One region of the Paenibacillus thiaminolyticus genome, then DNA from elsewhere that is predicted to be linked to it. Evidence: riboswitches for the same ligand, from Rfam matches in the RefSeq annotation. Region 1 holds a riboswitch; each other region holds the start of a gene.
The links. Region 1 has a riboswitch for S-adenosylmethionine ahead of FLT43_RS11000 (methionine ABC transporter ATP-binding protein). Riboswitches for the same ligand answer to the same signal wherever they lie in the genome.
Positions count from the first base shown of each region.

Region 2: linked by a shared signal. The riboswitch ahead of metA (homoserine O-acetyltransferase MetA) and the one ahead of FLT43_RS11000 (methionine ABC transporter ATP-binding protein) in region 1 are both predicted to bind S-adenosylmethionine.
Region 3: linked by a shared signal. The riboswitch ahead of FLT43_RS23285 (methionine ABC transporter ATP-binding protein) and the one ahead of FLT43_RS11000 (methionine ABC transporter ATP-binding protein) in region 1 are both predicted to bind S-adenosylmethionine.

Region 1 covers NZ_CP041405.1:2,440,948-2,447,544, forward strand. Annotated here, with positions in the region: gene FLT43_RS10995 (S9 family peptidase) at 1-991, shown strand, start outside; SAM riboswitch class I at 1,063-1,173, shown strand; gene FLT43_RS11000 (methionine ABC transporter ATP-binding protein) at 1,293-2,297, shown strand; gene FLT43_RS11005 (methionine ABC transporter permease) at 2,298-2,957, shown strand; gene FLT43_RS11010 (MetQ/NlpA family ABC transporter substrate-binding protein) at 3,003-3,848, shown strand; gene FLT43_RS11015 (iron-containing alcohol dehydrogenase family protein) at 3,932-5,035, shown strand; gene FLT43_RS11020 (DUF2332 domain-containing protein) at 5,348-6,403, shown strand.
Region 2 covers NZ_CP041405.1:2,133,959-2,140,555, reverse strand. Annotated here, with positions in the region: gene corA (magnesium/cobalt transporter CorA) at 90-1,025, opposite strand; SAM riboswitch class I at 1,530-1,682, shown strand; gene metA (homoserine O-acetyltransferase MetA) at 1,800-2,741, shown strand; gene FLT43_RS09595 (aminotransferase class I/II-fold pyridoxal phosphate-dependent enzyme) at 2,741-3,925, shown strand; gene FLT43_RS09590 (trans-sulfuration enzyme family protein) at 3,922-5,106, shown strand; gene mqnC (cyclic dehypoxanthinyl futalosine synthase) at 5,411-6,550, shown strand; partial or broken gene FLT43_RS30065 (IS5/IS1182 family transposase) at 6,547-6,597, opposite strand, start outside.
Region 3 covers NZ_CP041405.1:5,238,413-5,245,009, reverse strand. Annotated here, with positions in the region: gene FLT43_RS23305 (SDR family oxidoreductase) at 1-723, opposite strand, end outside; gene FLT43_RS23300 (VOC family protein) at 813-1,049, opposite strand; gene FLT43_RS23295 (MetQ/NlpA family ABC transporter substrate-binding protein) at 1,121-1,963, opposite strand; gene FLT43_RS23290 (methionine ABC transporter permease) at 2,101-2,769, opposite strand; gene FLT43_RS23285 (methionine ABC transporter ATP-binding protein) at 2,769-3,794, opposite strand; SAM riboswitch class I at 3,922-4,072, opposite strand; gene FLT43_RS23280 (Cthe_2314 family HEPN domain-containing protein) at 4,144-4,845, opposite strand; gene FLT43_RS23275 (UbiD family decarboxylase) at 4,861-6,597, opposite strand, start outside.

The sequences.
Region 1 (6,597 bases):
GAGCTGCTTCACGGACACCTATTCGCGCGTCGATCTGCCTCCGGTATCCGTGCTTCGCCACAACGACGGCAGCCTCGTCCGGGAGCTGGAGCGGGCCGATATCGAGCTGCTGCTGGAGCAGGGCTATCAGCTTCCGGAACGGTTCACGGTCAAGGCGGCGGATGGGGTTACGGATCTATACGGCATTTTGATCCCTCCCGCATCCTGCGAGCCTGGGCGGAAGTATCCGCTGATCGATTATTTTTACGGGGGACCTCAGCTTCTCAATACGCCGAAATCGTTCCTGTGGGAGTCCGCCATCGATTTCTCCGGCGGATCGCAATCGTTCACCCAACTCGGATTCGTAACGATCGTGATGGACGGAACGGGCACTCCTTACCGCTCCAAGGCGTTCCATGACGCGTCCGACGGCAATCTCGAGCATGCGGCCGGATTAGCGGATCATGCCGCCGCCATCCCTCAGCTCGCCGAACGATATCCGTTCATCGATCCGAAGCGCGTCGGCATCTGGGGTGTCTCCGGGGGAGGCTACGGCTCGGCCCGGGCCATTCTGACCTATCCCGACGTCTATTCCGTCGCCGTCTCGGGGGCCGGCAATCACGATCAGCGGGCCTACATTGCAGCATGGGGCGATCGGTTCCAGGGACTGGCCGACAAGGAACATCCGGAGAGGTATGGCCGTCAGGACAACGCACAGCTGGCGGCTAATCTGAAGGGCAAGCTGCTGCTCGCGCACGGCGATATGGATGACAATGTTCATATGGCGCATACGATGCAGCTCGTCGACGCACTGATCCGGGCGAACAAGGACTTCGATCTGCTCATCATGCCGAACGTCGGCCATAGCATTCAGTCGAACCGCTATTTTATCCGGCGGAAATGGGACTATTTCGTGAAGCATCTGCTCGGAGCCGAACCGCCTGCCCAGTATGAGATTGCGCCGGAGGTGCAGCACTTGCCCGCACAGGCTGCTCTGTCCATTCCCGACTAACCCAATGAAAATTAAATTGACAACCGCAGCATTCCTGTGTATGATTCTCACAAGACAATTTCATTATCTTGACCTTATCAAGAGCGACTGAGGGAATAGGCCCTATGACGTCCAGCAACCTTACCCATTATGGTAAAAGGTGCTAAATCCTACAGAATGCGCGGCATTCTGAGAGATAAGTGGTTCCTATCGATGGAATGCAGCAGCCTCTTTCTCTCATGGAAAGAGGCTTTTTTTCATTCGCTGGAATAGATGCTGGCCGGACGAGACAATACAGCATGAACGTTGGAGTGTGAGAGAGATGATAGAGATAAGGAATCTTATCAAGGAATACCGAAGCAAGACGGGAACGGTCGTCGGTGTCGATAATGTCTCGCTGCAGATAGAGAAGGGCGACATCTACGGCATCATTGGGCGAAGCGGAGCCGGCAAAAGCTCCCTGCTCCGCTGCATCAATCTGCTGGAGCAGCCGGCATCGGGCAGCATCCTCGTCGACGGCGTCGATCTGACCAAGCTGCAGGGCGAGCAGCTGCGGCAGGCCCGGTTGAAGATCGGCATGATCTTTCAACATTTTCACCTGATTCGATCCAAGACGGTCTATGAGAACATCGCCTTTGCGCTCAAGGCGAACCGGACATCCAGGGCGGACATCGAAGCGCGGGTGACCGAGCTATTGGAGATGGTCGGCTTGTCCGACAAGCGCGATGTCTATCCTTCGCAGCTGAGCGGCGGCCAGAAGCAGCGGGTGGGCATCGCCAGGGCGCTCGCGAACGATCCGCATGTGCTGCTCTGCGATGAGGCGACATCCGCGCTCGATCCGGAGACGACCCAGTCCATTCTCGACCTGCTGCAAAAAATCAACCGTGAATGGAAGCTGACAATCGTCCTGATTACCCATGAGATGGAAGTCGTCAAGGCAATCTGCGATCGGATGGCCGTCATGCAGAACGGCCGCGTCGTCGAGGAGGGGCCTGTCTATGATATCTTTTCCGATCCGCAGCATCCGATGACCCGCTCCTTCATCAACAGCCTGTTCCAATTCGATCTGCCCGACCGCCTGCTCCGGCACAGCACGGGAACCGTCGTCAAGATTCACTTCGTCGCGCCGCAGGCGGAGGAAGCCGTCATTACCGACATGCTGAAGCAGTTCGATGTCACAGGCAATATCCTGCATGGCAAGATCGAATACATCCATGATACGCCTCTCGGCATCCTCATCCTGGAGCTGAACGGCAATCCGTCCGAAGTGCAGCGGGCCATGGATTATATCGCATCACGAACGCACCGATTGGAGGTAATCAGATAGATGGACTCCCTCATACAGATCTTGCCCGATCTGTACAAGGCGTTTTTTCAGACCTTGTATATGGTGGGCATCTCATTAGTTGTCGCTTTAATTCTGGGTCTTCCTATTGGAATAATATTATTTGTAACGGATAAAGGACTGTTTCTCGAAAATCGCCTTACCCGCGTCGTCCTCGGCTTCATCGTCAACATGATCCGATCGGTTCCGTTCATCATCCTGCTCGTGACCCTGCTGCCGCTGACGAAGCTGATCGCCGGCACTACGATTGGTCCGACAGCCGCATCTGTCTCGTTGTCGGTGGCCGCCATCCCGTTCTTCGCCCGGCTCGTCGAGACCGCGCTGCGCGAGATCGACAAGGGCGTTATCGAAGCTGCCGTGTCGATCGGGGCCACACCTTGGATGATCATCCAGGATGTGCTGCTTCCCGAAGCGAAGCCCGGCATCGTGCAAGGGATTAATATTACCGCGATCAGCCTCGTGGCCTACTCGGCCATGGCCGGGACGGTCGGCGGAGGCGGCATCGGCGATCTGGCGATCCGGTTCGGCTATTACCGCTATGACAATACGGTCATGTTCACCACCGTCATCGTCCTGATCTGTCTCGTGCAGCTCATTCAATATGCCGGCGATTTCCTGGCCAAAAAGGTAGACAAGCGCTAACGCAAGGTTACAACATCATTTCACATATATATGGAGGGTATCATCATGAAAAAGACAGCCATTCTTCTCTCGCTCATCCTGACGCTCAGCCTGTTGGCCGCCTGCGGCAGCGGCCCGTCCTCCAGCGGCGGGGACAATGCGAAGCAGGAAGAGCGCAAAACATTGAAGTTCGGGGCCACCGCCGGCCCATACAGCGATATGCTGACGAAGGCGATCAAGCCGATCATGGAGAAAAAAGGCTACACGATCGAAATCGTCGAATTCGGGGATTACGTGCAGCCGAACCTGGCGCTGTCCAACGGCGATCTGGCCGCGAACCTGTTCCAGCATAAAATCTACATGGATAACTTCGCCAAGGAAAACAAGCTGGAACTGACCGATCTCATCGTCGTGCCTACGGCGCCAATGGGCATCTACTCATCGAAGTACAAGGCGCTCGGCGAGATCGCCGACGGCAGCACCGTCGCGCTGGCGAACGATCCGACCAATCTCGCCCGTTCGCTGGGGCTGCTCCAGGACGCCGGCCTGCTGACGATGAAGGATGACATTGACCCGCTGCGCGTCTCGGAGAAGGACGTCAAGGACAACCCGAAGCAGCTCGTGCTGCAGCCGATCGAGGCCGGCCAGCTGCCGCGCGCCGTCGACAGCGCCGATATCTCCCTTGTGCCGGGCAACTTCGCGCTCGCGGCCAAGATGAATCTGCTGGATGCGCTGCAGCTGGAAAATATGCCGGACGACTACCGCAACCGGGTCGTCATCAACACGGCCGACAAGGACAAGGCCTTCGCGAAGGATCTGAAGGAAGCGGTCGAATCGCCGGAATTCGAGCAGATTATCGATGAGCAGTTCCAGGGGTTCGGGAAGCCGGAGTGGATGCTGAACCGGAAATAAGGAAGAACCAATGGGGATTTGCTAGGATTGCTAGGATATTCAGGATTGCGGGGATTACTAGGATAGATAGGGGGGGTTAGGAAATGACAACGCTGAATCAGCCGCTTATCGTGAGAGGCGCTCCCGCCGTCTACCGCTGTGAAGCCGGCATCCTGCATCGGCTGGAGTCTCTGCTCCAGCCGTACGGCAGCCGCCGGGCGCTCGTCGTGCACGGCGAGCGCTCCTGGGAGGCCGCAGCTCCGTATTGGCCGCAACAGACGGGGCTGACGCTTCTGCCGCTGCCGTACCGCGGCGAGTGCACGCTGGCGGAGGCCAGCCGGATCGCCCGCGAAGCGCGAGCGGCGCAGGCCGATATTGTGCTCGGCGTCGGCGGCGGCAAAGTGATGGACCTCGTCAAGGCCGCAGGCATCGAAGCCGGACTCGACACGGTGCTCGTGCCGACGCTCGCTTCGAACTGTGCGGCCTGGACGCCGCTCAGCGTGTTCTACGATGAGCAGGGGCGCTTCACGCATTATACGCTCCATCCGAAAAGTCCGCTCATGGTGCTGGTCGATCCGCAGATCGCCCTGCGCGCGCCAGCCGCTTACCTGCGGGCCGGCATCGCCGACACGCTGGCCAAATGGTACGAGGCCGACGTGCTCGTCCGCGAGTGGAGCCGGCAGCCCGCGGCGGTGCAGATCGCCCACCTCACGGCCCGCCTGTGTCAGACCGCTCTGCTGGAGCATGGCCTGCAGAGCGTGCGGGATGCCGAGCGGCAGCAATTGACGGATGCGTTCACGCTCGCCGTGGAGACGATCATCATGACGGGCGGCACGGTCGGCGGCTTCGGCGACCATGCGGGCCGGATCGCGGGAGCCCATTCCATCCATAATGGGCTGACGGCAGCCCCGGCGACGCATCACCTGCTGCACGGGGACAAGGTCGCCTATGGCATTCTCGTCCAGCTCACGCTGGAGGGCAACCTGCCCGAGGTCGAGCGGCTGCTGCCGTTCTACCGGGATATGGGCCTTCCCCGCTGCCTGTCTGATCTCGGGCTGTCCGCCTCGGATCGCGAGACGCTGGACCGCGTCGCGGCCGCATCGGTCCTTCCGCAGGAATCAATTCATCTGATGAACAGGAACGTGACGGCGGATGATGTGCGGCAGGCGATGCTGCAGCTGGAATCGGTGGCGGCCGGAGTTGCATAACAAATGGAGGGCGGGAGCAGGCGCTTCCGCTCAGCCTCTGTCTCGGCAATTGCGAGCTCTATCCTATCTCCCTGTGTCTCCGCAACTGGCGAGTTCTATCCTGTTTCCCTCTGGCTCTGCAACTAGCGAGCTCTATCCTGTTTCCCTCTGACACTGCAACTGGCAAGCTCTATCCTCTCCCCCTCTGGCTCTGCAACTGCCTGGCCGTCCCCTGTTCTCCCTAAGTCTCCATCTATCCCACCTTCTCAATCACTTTTCTTAATCGCCTCGACAAAAAATTAGAAATTTCACTTATCACCCGCTCGTTGTAAAATGGTGGAAAAAGGAGGGGTTGACTTGGGTAACGCAAGCTTGTCCAACCGTTTCGAACGCTTTGCGCACGAAGAATGCACGGGCTCCTGCGATCTGTACGAGCATCTGGCGCTGCGCATCGCCGCCGATAATGAATTGCTCCGAATCGCCTCGCATGCAAGGCCGGGGCAGCCGGTGCCGAACCTGCTCTTCGGCGCGGTTCACTATTTGTTGCTCGCCGGCGCTGACCACGATCTGCGCCGCTATTATGACGGTCTCGTCGAGGAGCCGGGAGACATCCGGCAGTCGTTCCCCCCGTTCAAAGACTTCTGCCTCAAGTACGCCGACGATATCGTGCCGCTGCTGAAGACGAAGATCGTACAGACGAATGAGGTCAGGCGCTGCGCCTATCTGTACCCGAGCTTCTGCCTTATCTATGAGAAAATACGCAAACCATTGGCGCTAATCGAGATCGGCACGAGCGCGGGGCTGCAGCTGATTTGGGATCAATACGGATACACCTATGGAACCGGAGACGTATACGGGAACACGGCGGGGGAAGTAAGGATTGCGGCGTCCATCCACGGGGACGCTTACCCGCCTATACTGCCACAAAGCCCGCCTGTCACCGCCCGAATCGGCGTTGATCTGCATATCAACCGCCTGTCCGAGCCGGAAGACTACCGGTGGCTGCAGGCCTTGATCTGGCCCGGACACCGGGACAGAGTCGCGCTGTTCGACGAAGCAGCCCGCTGCCTGGCCGGACAGCCGCTGCAGCTGATCGAGGGAGACGGGATCGAGCGGCTTCCGAGTCTCGCGGCCGGTATCTCCGACGACGCGGCGATCTGCGTCTTCCATACCCATGTCGCCAATCAGATGCCGCCGGAGGCGAAGCGGCGCCTGGAGCGGCAAATCAAAGAGATCGGCAGCAGGCGCGATCTGTTTCACCTGTACAACAACATATGGGACCCGAATCTGCATCTGGATGAATATATCGGCGGGACGGAGCGCAGAGCGACGCTTGCCGAGACCGACGGACACGGACGCTGGTTCCGCTGGACCTATCCCAGGGCATAAAAAACATACAGCGAGCTCAAGTTAAGTTCGTCCGAATTAATGGACGGCTGGCATGACTTGACATACCGGCGCGTTGATGCGTATACTTCACACTGTAAGGAATTAACTTTGTAATGAGGTGGAAAGGAAAATGTTGCATTTATCGACTGTTCTTCAACGGGATTTGGCTTAAGACGGGATAGATCTGCCCATTT
Region 2 (6,597 bases), 310 kb from region 1:
AAGCATGAACAAGCCCGCATCCCTTGGAGCGGGAGGCGGGCTTGCGCTTTATCGTGCGTATGTGTATAAGGACGGATTTCGGAATCTGTTTAGATCCAGTCTTTTTTGCGGAACAGGTAGAACATCAGGGCCCCGAGTATGAGCATAAAGCCGATAATATAGATCGACCCGTATCCCCATGACATGAATGGTATAAACTCAAAGTTCATGCCGTAAATGCCGGTAATAAGCGTCAGCGGCATGAAGATCGTCGTAATCGCGGTAAATACGCGCATAATATCATTCGCGCGGTTGGCGATGCTGAGCTGATACGATTCCCGCAAGTTGCCCATCAGGTCGCGGAATGTCTCGAACGTCTCGGAGACTTTGACCGCATTTTCATAGATATCCCGGAAGTACTTCTGCAGATCGTCATCGATCAGCCGGAGATCCTTCCGGTACAGGACGATCAGTACTTCTTTTTGCGGGGCCAGCCCTTTCTTCAGCCACAGAATCTCGCTGCGAAGACTGATGATCGCGTTCAAATGGGCTTTCTTGGCGCTGACGATCAGCTCTTCCTCCAAGGTGTCAATCTTGGCTTCGATTCGATCGGCTACCGAGAAGTAATTATCCACCAAGATATCGATTAAGTGGTACAGCATGCGGTCGGCCGCGCTTACCTGCTGCTCCCACAGCATCGGCTTGACCATCCGCAATTCATTGATTTTCTGCTTCGTGACGGTGATGATGTAGTGCTTGCCGAGGAATATGTTCAAGGCCCGCAGGAATATTTCCTCATCGTCGAACCGGATGCTGTTCAGAACGATGAAATAATGATTTTCATAGATTTCGATTTTGGGCCGCTGCTCTTCCTCGCTCATGCAGTCCTCGACCGCGAGATCATGAATGGAGAACAAAGGCTGCAGCTCGACCAAATCTTCAAGATCGGCATCTAACCAATAGAAGCCGCTCTCCGGCGGAGTCAGTGTCATCTGTATGTCATCCACCGGCGTAAAGACGCCTTCGTTAACTAGACGGATTTTCATTGCTCTCTCCCCTTCGGCCGCATGTCGGATGCGGCAGCTTGCTTCGTCTGTTCAGACGATTCGCGCAGGGAAGATGCAGATGAGGGCCGTTCACCCCAGGGCACGGCAGCTAATCGCGCATGATGCTCGGGGATGGGCATAATGACAGAACGCGACAGCCGTCAAGCTGCACGGGGTCCCGCCGAATCGCCTTATTCGGTTGTCCGTTCGTACCTCGGCATTGCCTCGGGTCGCCATCCATCCGAAATTCACCCCAATTGAAATGATTTACGATAATCTTCGAACGCTTTATGACAACAGTGCCGCTCAAGCACCAGTTTAGTATACCGCTCGGCACGTCCTTTTTTCAAGAAAAAATCGGCTTGCTGCAACGTGCATGGAATACGATATGCGGGAAGGAGCAAAAGGTGATTTTCCTCTTGACTTATTGCTTGACTTAGCTTTAAATTATTACAAAGTCCTATTCGGCTTCACAGGACTGCAATCGAATATGCAATGTTAGCAATCTTATCAAGAGCAGGTGGAGGGACAAGCCCGATGAAACCCGGCAACCGGCAGATGCGCAGAACCGTTCTTGCATGTTAAGGACGTATCTGCGGCGCGCACGGTGCTAATTCTTGCGGTAGCGGTCAGAAGACTGCTGCTGACAGATGAGAGAGGCGCATGATTTAGGCTATGCATAACCTTTCTCGAATGTCGGGAAAGGTTTTTTTGTACCCTCATACCGCAAGCGACAACCAATCTATGATGGATTTTATGAAGGAGGAGAGCGTCATGCCGATTAAGATTCCCGATCATTTGCCGGCCAAAGAAATATTGTTTCAGGAGAATATATTCGTGATGGACGAAACCCGCGCGTATCACCAAGATATCCGTCCCTTGCGAATTGTCATCCTGAATCTGATGCCGACGAAAGAAACGACCGAGACGCAACTGCTGCGACTCATTGGCAATACGCCGCTGCAAGTGGATGTGACGCTGCTTCATCCAGCGACGCACACGTCCAAAAATACATCCGCTGAACATTTATCTGCATTCTATAAGACATTCGATGAAATCGAGGAACAGCAATTCGACGGCATGATTATTACGGGGGCGCCGGTTGAACAGATGGACTTCGAGGAAGTGACCTATTGGAGCGAGCTATGCCGCATTATGGAATGGTCTTCCGCAAATGTGACGTCCACGTTCCATATTTGCTGGGCTTCCCAGGCTGGATTATACTTCCATTACGGCATTCCGAAATATCCGCTCGAACGCAAAATTTTCGGCGTGTATCCGCATTGTACGACCTTGGACAATGTGAAGCTGACGCGAGGCTTCGATGACGTGTTCCTCGTGCCTCAGTCCCGGCATACGGAGGTTCGCCGCGAGGACGTGGAACGCGTCCCGGAGCTGGATATTCTCGCCGAGTCAGATGAGGCGGGCGTATATCTCGCGGCCACGCGGGACGGAAAGCATATCTTCGTGACAGGTCATTCCGAGTACGACCCATGCACGTTGAAATGGGAATATGATCGGGATACCGCCAAAGGGATGGAGATGGAGCTGCCGGTCAATTACTTCCCGAACAACGATCCGTCACGCCAGCCGCGTTCGTCGTGGCGCGCGCACGCCAATCTGTTGTTCTCGAACTGGCTGAACTACTATGTCTATCAGGAAACGCCGTACGAACTGGGCAGAGCCGTATTGCGTAAGGAAGGGGCCAACGCATAATGGTGGAGCGCAACGAAGCCGATTACCGCATAGAAAGCCGTCTTGCTCAGATCGGGTCGGTTAACGATCCGGCCACAGGATCCGTTAATTATCCGATTTACCAGGCTACCGCCTATCGTCATCCGAGATTGGGACAGAGCACGGGCTTCGATTATATCCGGACGAAGAATCCGACGCGCACGGTGCTGGAGGAAGCGGCAGCCGCCCTAGAGCAGGGCGATGCCGGCTTCGCCTGCAGCTCGGGCATGGCCGCGATACAGACGGTGTTCGCCAAATTCGGGCAAGGCGATCATCTGATCGTGTCGCTCGATCTGTACGGCGGGACGTACCGTCTGCTGGAGCGGATATGGTCCCGCTGCGGGGTCACCGCAACCTATGTCGACACGAATGATCTGGATGCGCTGGAGTCGTCCCGCACGCCGCAGACGAAGGCGGTCTTCATCGAGACGCCGACCAATCCGCTGATGATGATTACGGATATTGAGCGGGTGGCGGCCTGGGCGAATAAGCACGGCCTGCTGACGATTGTGGACAATACGCTGCTGACGCCATTCTTCCAGCGTCCTCTGGAGCTTGGAGCGGACATTGTCGTACATAGTGCGACGAAGTATCTCGGCGGCCACAACGATGTGCTGGCGGGTCTTATCGTGACCAAGGGCAGCGAGTTGTCGGAGGAGATGGCTTTCCTCCACAACTCGATCGGCGCTGTGCTGAGCCCGTCGGATTCGTACCAGCTGATGCGGGGCATGAAGACACTGGCGCTGCGGATGGAGCGTCATGAATACAATGCGACCCGCCTCGCGGAATGGCTGCTGGAGCACCCGGCTGTCGAAGCGGTCTATTATCCCGGTCTGGCCGATCATCCGGGCTGCGAGATTCAACGTCGCCAGTCTTCCGGCAACACCGGCATCTTCTCCTTCCGCTTGAAGAATGCGCGCTATGTCGATCCGATTCTGCGCCATCTGAAGCTGATCGCGTTCGCGGAGAGCCTGGGCGGCGTCGAGTCGCTGATGACCTATCCGGCGGTGCAGACTCACGCCGATATCCCGGCGGAGATTCGGGACCGGATCGGGGTGGACGATCGGCTGCTGCGCTTCTCCGTCGGCATTGAGCATGTCGACGACCTGATCGAAGATCTGGCGCAAGCGCTGGAAGCTGCCCGGTTGGAGGTGGAGCAGGGATGAGCGAATCAGACAAAGAGAAGCCGGAGTTGAAGCAAGGACAGGCGCTCGATTTTACAACGAAGCTGATTCATTTCGGCGGGGAAAGCGACAAGACGACGGGCGCGTCTAGCGTGCCGATTTATCAGGCGACGACGTTCCATCATCACGATATTTACGACCCGCCGGAATTCGATTACTCGCGCTCGGGCAATCCGACCCGGCAGGCCTTGGAGGATCATATCGCCGTGCTGGAAGGGGGAACGAACGGATACGCGTTCGCTTCTGGGATGGCGGCGATCTCCTCCGCCTTCCTGCTCTTCTCCGCAGGCGATCATATTATCGTAACCGAGGATGTATACGGTGGAACCTACCGTCTGCTGACGACGATTCTGAACCGGCTTAAGATCGAATCGACCTTCGTCGACATGACCGATATCGATCAGGTGAAGGCAGCGCTGCGTCCGAATACGAAGGCGGTCTATATGGAGACACCGTCCAACCCGACCCTCAAAATTACCGACATTGCGGAGGTATGCGGCTGGGCGAAGGAGCACGGCTTGCTGACGCTCCTGGACAACACGTTCATGACGCCGTATCATCAGCTGCCGATCGCCCACGGGGTGGACATTGTGCTCCACAGCGCGACGAAGTTCCTGAGCGGACACAGCGACGTGCTGGCCGGTCTGATTGTGACGGCGACCGAGGAGCTGGGCGCGCGCATCAAGCAGCTTCAGAACGGCCTTGGCACGGTGCTTGGCGTGCAGGACAGCTGGCTGCTCATGCGCGGAATGAAGACGTTGGGGGCACGGATGAGCCACAGCGAGCAGAGCGCCCGCCGCTTGGCGGCCTGGCTGCAGGAACGAAGCGACATCAGCCGGGTCTATTATCCCGGCCTGGCGGATCATCCGCGCCGCACCGTTCACGAGAAGCAGTCCGCGGGCTATGGCGCGGTCGTCTCGTTCGATGTCGGCTCCGGCGAACGGGCGAAGCGGGTGCTGAACCAGGTGAAGCTTCCGCTGGTCGCGGTCAGCCTCGGCGCGGTGGAAAGCATCCTGTCCTATCCGGCGATGATGTCGCATGCCTCGATGCCGGGACAGGTTCGGCTGGAGCGCGGCATCACGGACGGGTTGCTGCGGTTCTCGGCCGGACTGGAGCATATCGACGATCTGCTCCAGGATCTGGATCAAGCGTTGAACCGCTAGCCGGGCGCTCGCTTCTTCATTTTTCCTTATATATACGGCATTATGCCCTCTTCAGCGGTAAGATCCGGCCATGTTGTGCGCCTGCTTTCGCTGGAGAGGGTGCTGTTTTTTCGCCCATAATTGTGGTACGATTATGAAGTCATTGACATGAATGGCCAAAGTGCTCTATCGGGCAACGGCCGCATGTCGGGAGCTGATATCGAATGACTTGCGAATAGAGGAGCATCCTGCTGGATGCATCCGCTTCGTGCTGCATGTACGCTCATACAGCATGCAACTTTTGAGAGAGGAAGTGACTGTGACGATGTCACCGATTGATCGCATTTTGGATAAAGCGCTGCGCGGTGAACGTATCGACACGGATGAGTGCGTGACGTTATTCGCGTCCGATCAGGTAGAGAAGATCGGGCATGTCGCCAACCAGATCATGTTGAAATGGCATCCTGAACCGCTCGCTACGTTCGTCATCGGACGCAATGTGAATTATACGAATATCTGCGATACGTACTGCCGGTTCTGCGCGTTCTACCGTGCCCCGGGTTCCAAAGAAGGCTACGTGCTTCCGGACGAAGTCATCTTCCAGAAGATTCAGGAAACGATCGATGTCGGCGGTACGGAGATTTTGATGCAGGGCGGGACGAATCCGGAGCTTCCGTTCAGCTATTATACGAATCTGCTCACAGCGATTAAGGAGCGCTTCCCTAGCATTATCATGCATTCCTTCTCACCGGCGGAAATATTGAAGATGAAGGAAGTATCGGACGGACTGTCGCTGGAGGAAGTGGTGCGCGCGATTCACGAGGCGGGACTTGACTCCTTGCCGGGGGGCGGCGCGGAGATACTGGACGATCGCACCCGCCGCAAAATCAGCCGCCTCAAAGGCTCCTGGCGCGATTGGATGGATGTCATGCAGACCGCGCACAAGGTCGGCATGAACACGACCGCGACGATGGTCGTCGGCTTCGGCGAGCTGCTAGAGGAGCGCGCTCTTCATCTGGAGCGGGTACGCATCGCGCAGGACGAGTGCCTGGAGAACAAGTATCCGTCCAAGGGCTTCCTTGCCTTCATTCCATGGACATTCCAATCGGAGAATACGAATATGAAGGCAGAGCCGGTCAGTCCGGAGGAATATTTGAAGACGCTGGCGATCAGCCGCATCTTCCTTGATAATATCCCGAACTTCCAGGCGTCCTGGGTAACGATGGGGCCGGAAGTCGGCAAGAAGACGCTGAGCTACGGCTGCAATGACTTCGGCAGCACGATGATCGAGGAGAATGTCGTCTCCGCGGCAGGGACGACGCATAAGGTCAACATCAGCAGTACGCTGCAGCTTATCCGCGAGGCCGGCAAAATTCCGGCGCAGCGGGACACGAAGTACAATATTTTGAAGATGTTCGACGATGAGAACGTGAAGGTGGATCGCGATTTCGTCATGCAGAATTAATTCTGGCGACAGTGAAGGACCGGCGAACGCCGGTTCCAGAGTGTTGA
Region 3 (6,597 bases), 2.8 Mb from region 1:
GCCCGTGAAGAAATCCGATTGCTCCTCGCACAGAAAGCGAATGACCCGGGTCACATCCTCGCCCGTGCCTGGGCGGCCGCGCGGCGTCTCTTCATCCTTCACGCCCTGCACCTCGTCGATGCGCCGCTCCTTGTTGTCGCCGCGAATATCTCCGGGGCAGATCATGTTGACCGTAATGCCATACGGGGCCTCCTCCACAGCAAGCGTCTTCGTAAAAGAGACGAGCCCGACCTTGGCTGCGGCGTATACCGCACGGTGCGGCCACGAACGCGCTTCTCCCGCATGGCCGAATCCATAATGGATGATTCTCCCCCACCCGCGCCGGCGCATGGAAGGGAGCAGCATATGATCGAGCAGCATGACCCCGGTCAGATTGCCGTTCAGCAGGAACAATATTTCCTCTTCGGTATAGTCAGCGAACAGGCGGCGTTCCCGGACGAAGGGTCCGGCATTGTTGACGACGATATCCGCCATGCCTATTCGTTCATTCATCGTATGGACGAGACGCTTGACATCTTCCGTCTTCGAGATGTCGGCTTGCACGAGCAAGCAGCGGACTCCTATGGAAGCAATCCGGCGTTGGAGCTCAGTTGCCTCGCCTTCGCTATGCATGTAATTCAGAATAATGTCATGTCCGGCTTCGGCCAAGGCGAGCGCGGACATCTTCCCCAGCCCTTTGGCACTGCCTGTAATCAGCGCAATCCTGCGCTCCTGTTCCAACATCATCTCCTCCTCCCGGCTTCCGCATCATTCCTCTTCAGTATATGCGATTTGCCAGGGCAGAACAACTTGAGGCGAGGCAGCACACGGCCTTAGAAGGAGCATACCTCCAGGGCATTGCCGCAATGATCTTGAAATAAAAACCACTGCACGCCTTCTCCTTCCTCCACCGCCGATACCTCAACTCCAGCAGCCTGTAAGTGCCGATGAGCGGCTTCCGCATCCTTCACATAGAAATTGAATGCCGCCTCCGCGGCCGGCCGGAACGATGAAGCTTCCGTCTTCAACAACGTGAGGGGCGTCTCGCCCATGATCATTTCCGCACGCATGCAAAAACCCCCTTGCATGGCAAACATGCTGCCGTGCAAGGGGGCCATTCGAAGACCAAAGATAACGCTTCTTAAAATGCTGGAACGATGGAGCCTTCGTATTTCTCGCTGATGAACTGCTTCACGTCATCCGATTGCAGCGCAGCCAGCAGCTTCTGGATCGCATCGCTGTCTTTGTTGTCGCTCCGCGCTGTCAGGATGTTCGCATACGGGGAATCCTTGTCCTCGATGAAGAGGGCATCCTCCGTCGGATTAAGTCCGGCCTCCAGCGCAAAGTTCGTGTTGATAAGCGCCAAGTTGACTTCATCCAGCGTACGAGGAAGCATGGCTGCTTCGAGCTCTTTGAATTTCAGATTTTTCGGATTTTCGATAATATCCTTCACACCGGCGTTCAGGCCAGCGTCTTCCTTCAACTTGATCAGACCTTGCTTCTCCAACAGAAGGAGCGAGCGCCCGCCATTGGTTGGATCGTTCGGAATCGATACCGTATCTCCATCCTTCAGTTCATCGATCGATTTGATCGATTTCGAATACCCGCCGAATGGCTCCACATGCACGTTCCCGACACTTACAAGATCATAGCCCTTTTCCGTCACTTCATTGTCCATGTACGGCTTGTGCTGGAAGAAGTTCGCATCCAGCTGCTTCTCGTGCACCTGCACGTTCGGCTGCACATAGTCCGTGAACTCTTTGACCTCGAGTTCAATGCCTTGCTCCTTCAGCTTCGGCGCAATATGGTTCAGAATCTCGCCATGCGGCACCGGCGATGCGCCAACAACCAGCTTCACCGTCCCGCCTTCTCCGCCCGCCGCGTTCGACGAACCCGTATCCGTTCCGGTCGACGACTTGCTGCCGCAAGCCGCGAGCACGCCAATCAGCGCTATCAACGTCAATACATACGTCCATTTTTTCATGTCTCTCTTCTCCTCCCGTTAATTCCCCATTTTGATGTTATAGAGGTCGTTCACACACACTTCTATATGGAAGCTCGGTACCGAGCGAATTCCTGACGATCTCCGCAGCCGGACCCATGCGGGCCATGGCCGGATGGCTACTTCCGGGTGAACCGGCGGACGAATGCGTCGCCAATCCATTGCAGAATTTGCACGAGCAGCACCATAATAAAAATCGAAATGATCATGACTTCAAATTCGTAGCGGTGATACCCGTATCGAATGGCCAAGTCCCCAAGACCGCCGCCGCCGACCATGCCTGACATTGCCGTATAGGTAACGAGTGTGACGGCCGTAATCGTCGCGCCGGCGATAAGGCCCGGCATCGCCTCCGGCAGCAGCACCTTGCGCACGATCTGCCAGGTCGAAGCGCCCATTGCCTGCGCGGCTTCGATGACGCCGCGGTCCACCTCGCGCAGCGAGGTCTCCACCAGCCGGGCGAAGAATGGCGCAGCCGCAATAACGAGCGGCGGAATCGTGCCTTCGACCCCGATCGAGGTGCCGACAATCATCCGGGTGACCGGAATCAGCGCGATCATCAGAATCACGAACGGCGCGGAACGCAAAATGTTGACGATGAAAGAAACTGCGAAATATACGGTTCTCCCGGCCGTTCCTTTTGATTTTCCTGTCAAATAAAGCAGTACGCCGAGCGGAAGCCCGATAACGATCGTGAACAGGACGGAGAACAGCATCATCGCCAGCGTGTCGCTTGTCGCCGTTCCAATATCGCCCCAGTTGATTTTGGAGAAATCCAGATCCTTCATTAGGCGATCACCTCCACTTCAAGTCCTCTATCCTTCAGCGCGGAGAGCGATCTATCGACATCCGGCTGGCCGCCGTCCAGCCGAACGACCAATTGGCCATAGGGAGTATCCTTCATGCGCGATATCGTCCCCTGCAATATCGTGAAGCGGACCCCCGCCTCGGTAAGGACGGTCTGCAGCACAGGCTCATACGTCACATCGCCCAAGTAATTGATCTTGACGACGCGCGAATGGTCTCCTGCCTGCCCCTGGAAGGCCATCCACGGCTGCAGGTCGGCGTCATGGCGCTCCTCCATAATGAATTCCCTCGTTACCGGATGCTGCGGCTTCAGGAAGACATCGACGACCTTGCCATGCTCTGCAATCTCGCCGGCATGGATGACCGCGACCCGGTCGCATATCGCCTGAATGACATGCATCTCGTGGGTGATGAGAACGATCGTGATGCCGAAGCGCCGGTTAATATCGAGCAGCAGCTCCAGAATCGATTGCGTCGTCTGCGGATCGAGCGCAGAAGTCGCTTCGTCACAGAGCAGCACCTTCGGATCGTTGGCAAGCGCTCGCGCAATGCCGACCCTCTGCTTCTGTCCCCCGGACAACTGCGCCGGATATTTATTGCGGTGCTCCTCGAGACCGACGAGACGGATTAATTCATCCGCTTTCGCCTTCACTTGGGCGGCAGACGCATTCTGCAGCCGCAGCGGGAATGCGACATTGTCGAACACGGTCGCCGAGGACAGCAGATTAAAATGCTGAAAAATCATGCCGATCTTGCTGCGCTGCTCCTGCAGCTCCCGCTTCGACAGCTTCATCATGTCCACCTGATCCACGAACACCTTCCCGGAGGTCGGGCGCTCCAGCAGGTTGATGCTGCGCAGCAGTGTGCTCTTGCCGGCCCCGGAGTGGCCGATAATGCCAAAAATTTCTCCCTGCTCTATCGTCAAACTGACATCGTTCAATGCGAGAGGTCCGGATAGCTTGCCTTTGACTTCATATTGTTTGCTGATATGCTCCAGACGAATCAATGATAGTTTTCCCCTTCCTAATTAGCGGTGGCCTGTATCTCTGTATTCACGCCAAAAGCCCCCTCTTGGCAGATGCCAAAAGGGGGCTGTATCATGTGCTTCTCGTGTGCAGGTGGGTTAGCGCCCTTTCTTATCTGCCAGAACTTATCCGTTCTGAAGGAATTAGCACCATTGACATCCTGCAATCTTGCGGCAGCGGTAAGCTGCGTGCAAATACGGGTTGCAGGATCGGTTGCCGGGCTTCACAGGGCCTGTCCCTCCGCCACTCTTGATAAGAAATCGTTATGAAATTATTCAAAGTATATGATATTACTCGGATATTGTCAATTGACTTTTCTTACCTTACGTTTCATTTTTCCAGGGTAACGAGAGCCCGGAACGAAGCGGTAAGCGCGCCGCACACCATCTGCATGCCTTCTTCCACATCGTCCATATTCGCCTGGATATCCTCCAGCCGCAGCTTGCTGTTCAAGCTGCGGTGCCGCTGCCACAGATCGTCCTGCATCTCCGCATTCATATAGTGAATCTCGGTATTGCGGCGTGTGCGCAGGCGCTGCATCGCTTCTCCATGCAGCTGCTTGAGGCCGGACAGCTTGTCGGTCAGGCGCGGATGCCTGCCTGTCAGATGCAGCCGGCGGAGCACCGTGAAGTAAGAGAACAAATGCTTCATTTGCTCCGTCTCCAGCCGCAGCACCTCATTCAGCAGCGTCCCCAGCTTGTCCAGGATGGAGAAGACGCGGATGAACGCATTTTTGTAAAAGTAGACGTGACGGTAATAATCATCCAATTCATGATCATTCATATCTTCCTGATACTGCTTCGTCACCCGCTCCGCATACTTGCCGGAAGCATAGATGCTCTGCTCCAGCTCATCGAGCGATGTGCGAAGCCCTACCGTCCAGATTTCGATTTTGCGCCAGTAATGCCCCGGATCCCCGCCGTTGTCCATCTGCTTCCTTACATGCGACAGATAGCGGTCTATCGCTTCCATCGCTTCCTTCAACGCGCCTTCATCCCTGCGGGGCGCTTCCCCGAACAGGCTTCGCAGCATCGTGACCACCCCCGATTAGAATCCGTTCGGGAAATAGTCTTTCCAACGATCGTCCACCCGTTGCACGATATCTTCGCGCGGGAACAATTCGTCCGGGTAGCCCGGCTTCATGCGCGCATCAATAACAATCGGCAGTTGATACGCAATGTGGTGATTTCGGACTTCCATCCGCGCGTATATATCAGAAGCAGGGTTGAAGCGAGTGAACACCGTCCACAGGAAAGACAGCTGCGTGCGGGCCACTTGCGCATCGTCCACCAGGAATACGAGCGGCCAAGGCGTCTCCTGCGCGGCCAACCGCTCCATCAGCCGTTCCGCCAACTGCGGCTCGGCCTCATAGGACGCTCCGGACATCGTCAGGCAACCGCGGCAGAATACGGCCACATCCGATATTTCGTCAATCGGGCCTCCCTCATACGTATGCGGGAGCTCGCGGACCGGCTCGCCGACCCCCAGCATTATGCCCTTGCTGCCGTGATTCAGCTTGTGCCCGGTATAATCGAGCGTATCATGTGACGTATTGTTGAGCACATACAGGTCCGACTCCGGTTGGAAGCGCTCCAATACGTTCTCCATCAGCTGCGCGAAATTGTCCAGATCGACATCCTGATCGGTGAGCATCAGGAATTTGGTCAGGCTGAGCTGGCCTTCCCCGAGAATCCGGAAGCCGCTCAGCATCGCCTCGCGGGAATAGCTCTCCCGGACGACGGCAGCGGCCAGAGAATGGACGCCTGTCTCCGGATAAGGATGCACCTTGCGCACGCTCGGCATGACCATCGGGAAGGCCGGTGACAGCAATTTGACCAGATACTCGCCCAAATAGTAGTCCTCCTGACGCGGCTTGCCGACGATCGTCGCCGGGTAGATCGCGTCCTTGCGGTGGTACATGTGCTTCACATTGACAATCGGGAACTCATGCGCCCACGAGTAATAGCCGTAATGGTCGCCGAACGGCCCTTCCAGCCGCCGCTCATGCGGAGGCACGTAGCCCTGGATGACGAACTCAGCTTCCGCCGGAATGCGATGCCCTTCGAAGCCGCTGTCCACGACAGGCAGGCGCTCGCCCATGACGAAGGAGGCCATGAGCAGCTCCGGCAGCTTCTCCGGGAGCGGCGCGATGGCTGCCGCAATCAATGCGGGCGGGCCGCCGACATAGATGGACACCGGCAGCGCCTCGTTCCGGAGCTCGGCTTCATGATAATGGAAGCCGCCGCCTTTTTGAATCTGCCAGTGGATTCCGGTCGTCTCGTCATCGTATATTTGAACCCGGTACATTCCCAGGTTATGATCGCTGCCCTTGCGTGCGGGATGCTCGGTGTAGACGAGCGGGAGGGTAATGAACGGCCCCCCGTCCAATTGCCAGCTCGTTAACGCCGGCAGGCCTTGCATCGGCATATCGGTCCGCTTCACGTCCATAATCGGCGCTTGAGCGGATGATACATCCTTCATGCCTACCTTGAGCAGGCCCAGCAGTTCTTTGACCAGGCTTCGTTCTTCCCACAGCTTCTTCGGCGATGGAGGCATGAAGCGATTCACCGCTTCGATGCATTTGTTGGCGAACTGCTCCGGTCTCGGCCCGAAGGCCATATCCACCCGCCGGGTCGTCCCGAACAGGTTCGTAGCGACGGAGAACGGGCTTCCCTTCACATTGGTGAACAGCAGGGCGGGGCCGCCTTCCTCGATCACCCGCCGATGAATTTCAGCGATCTCGAGATACGGATCGACTTCGGCTTCGATGACCGCCAACTCGTT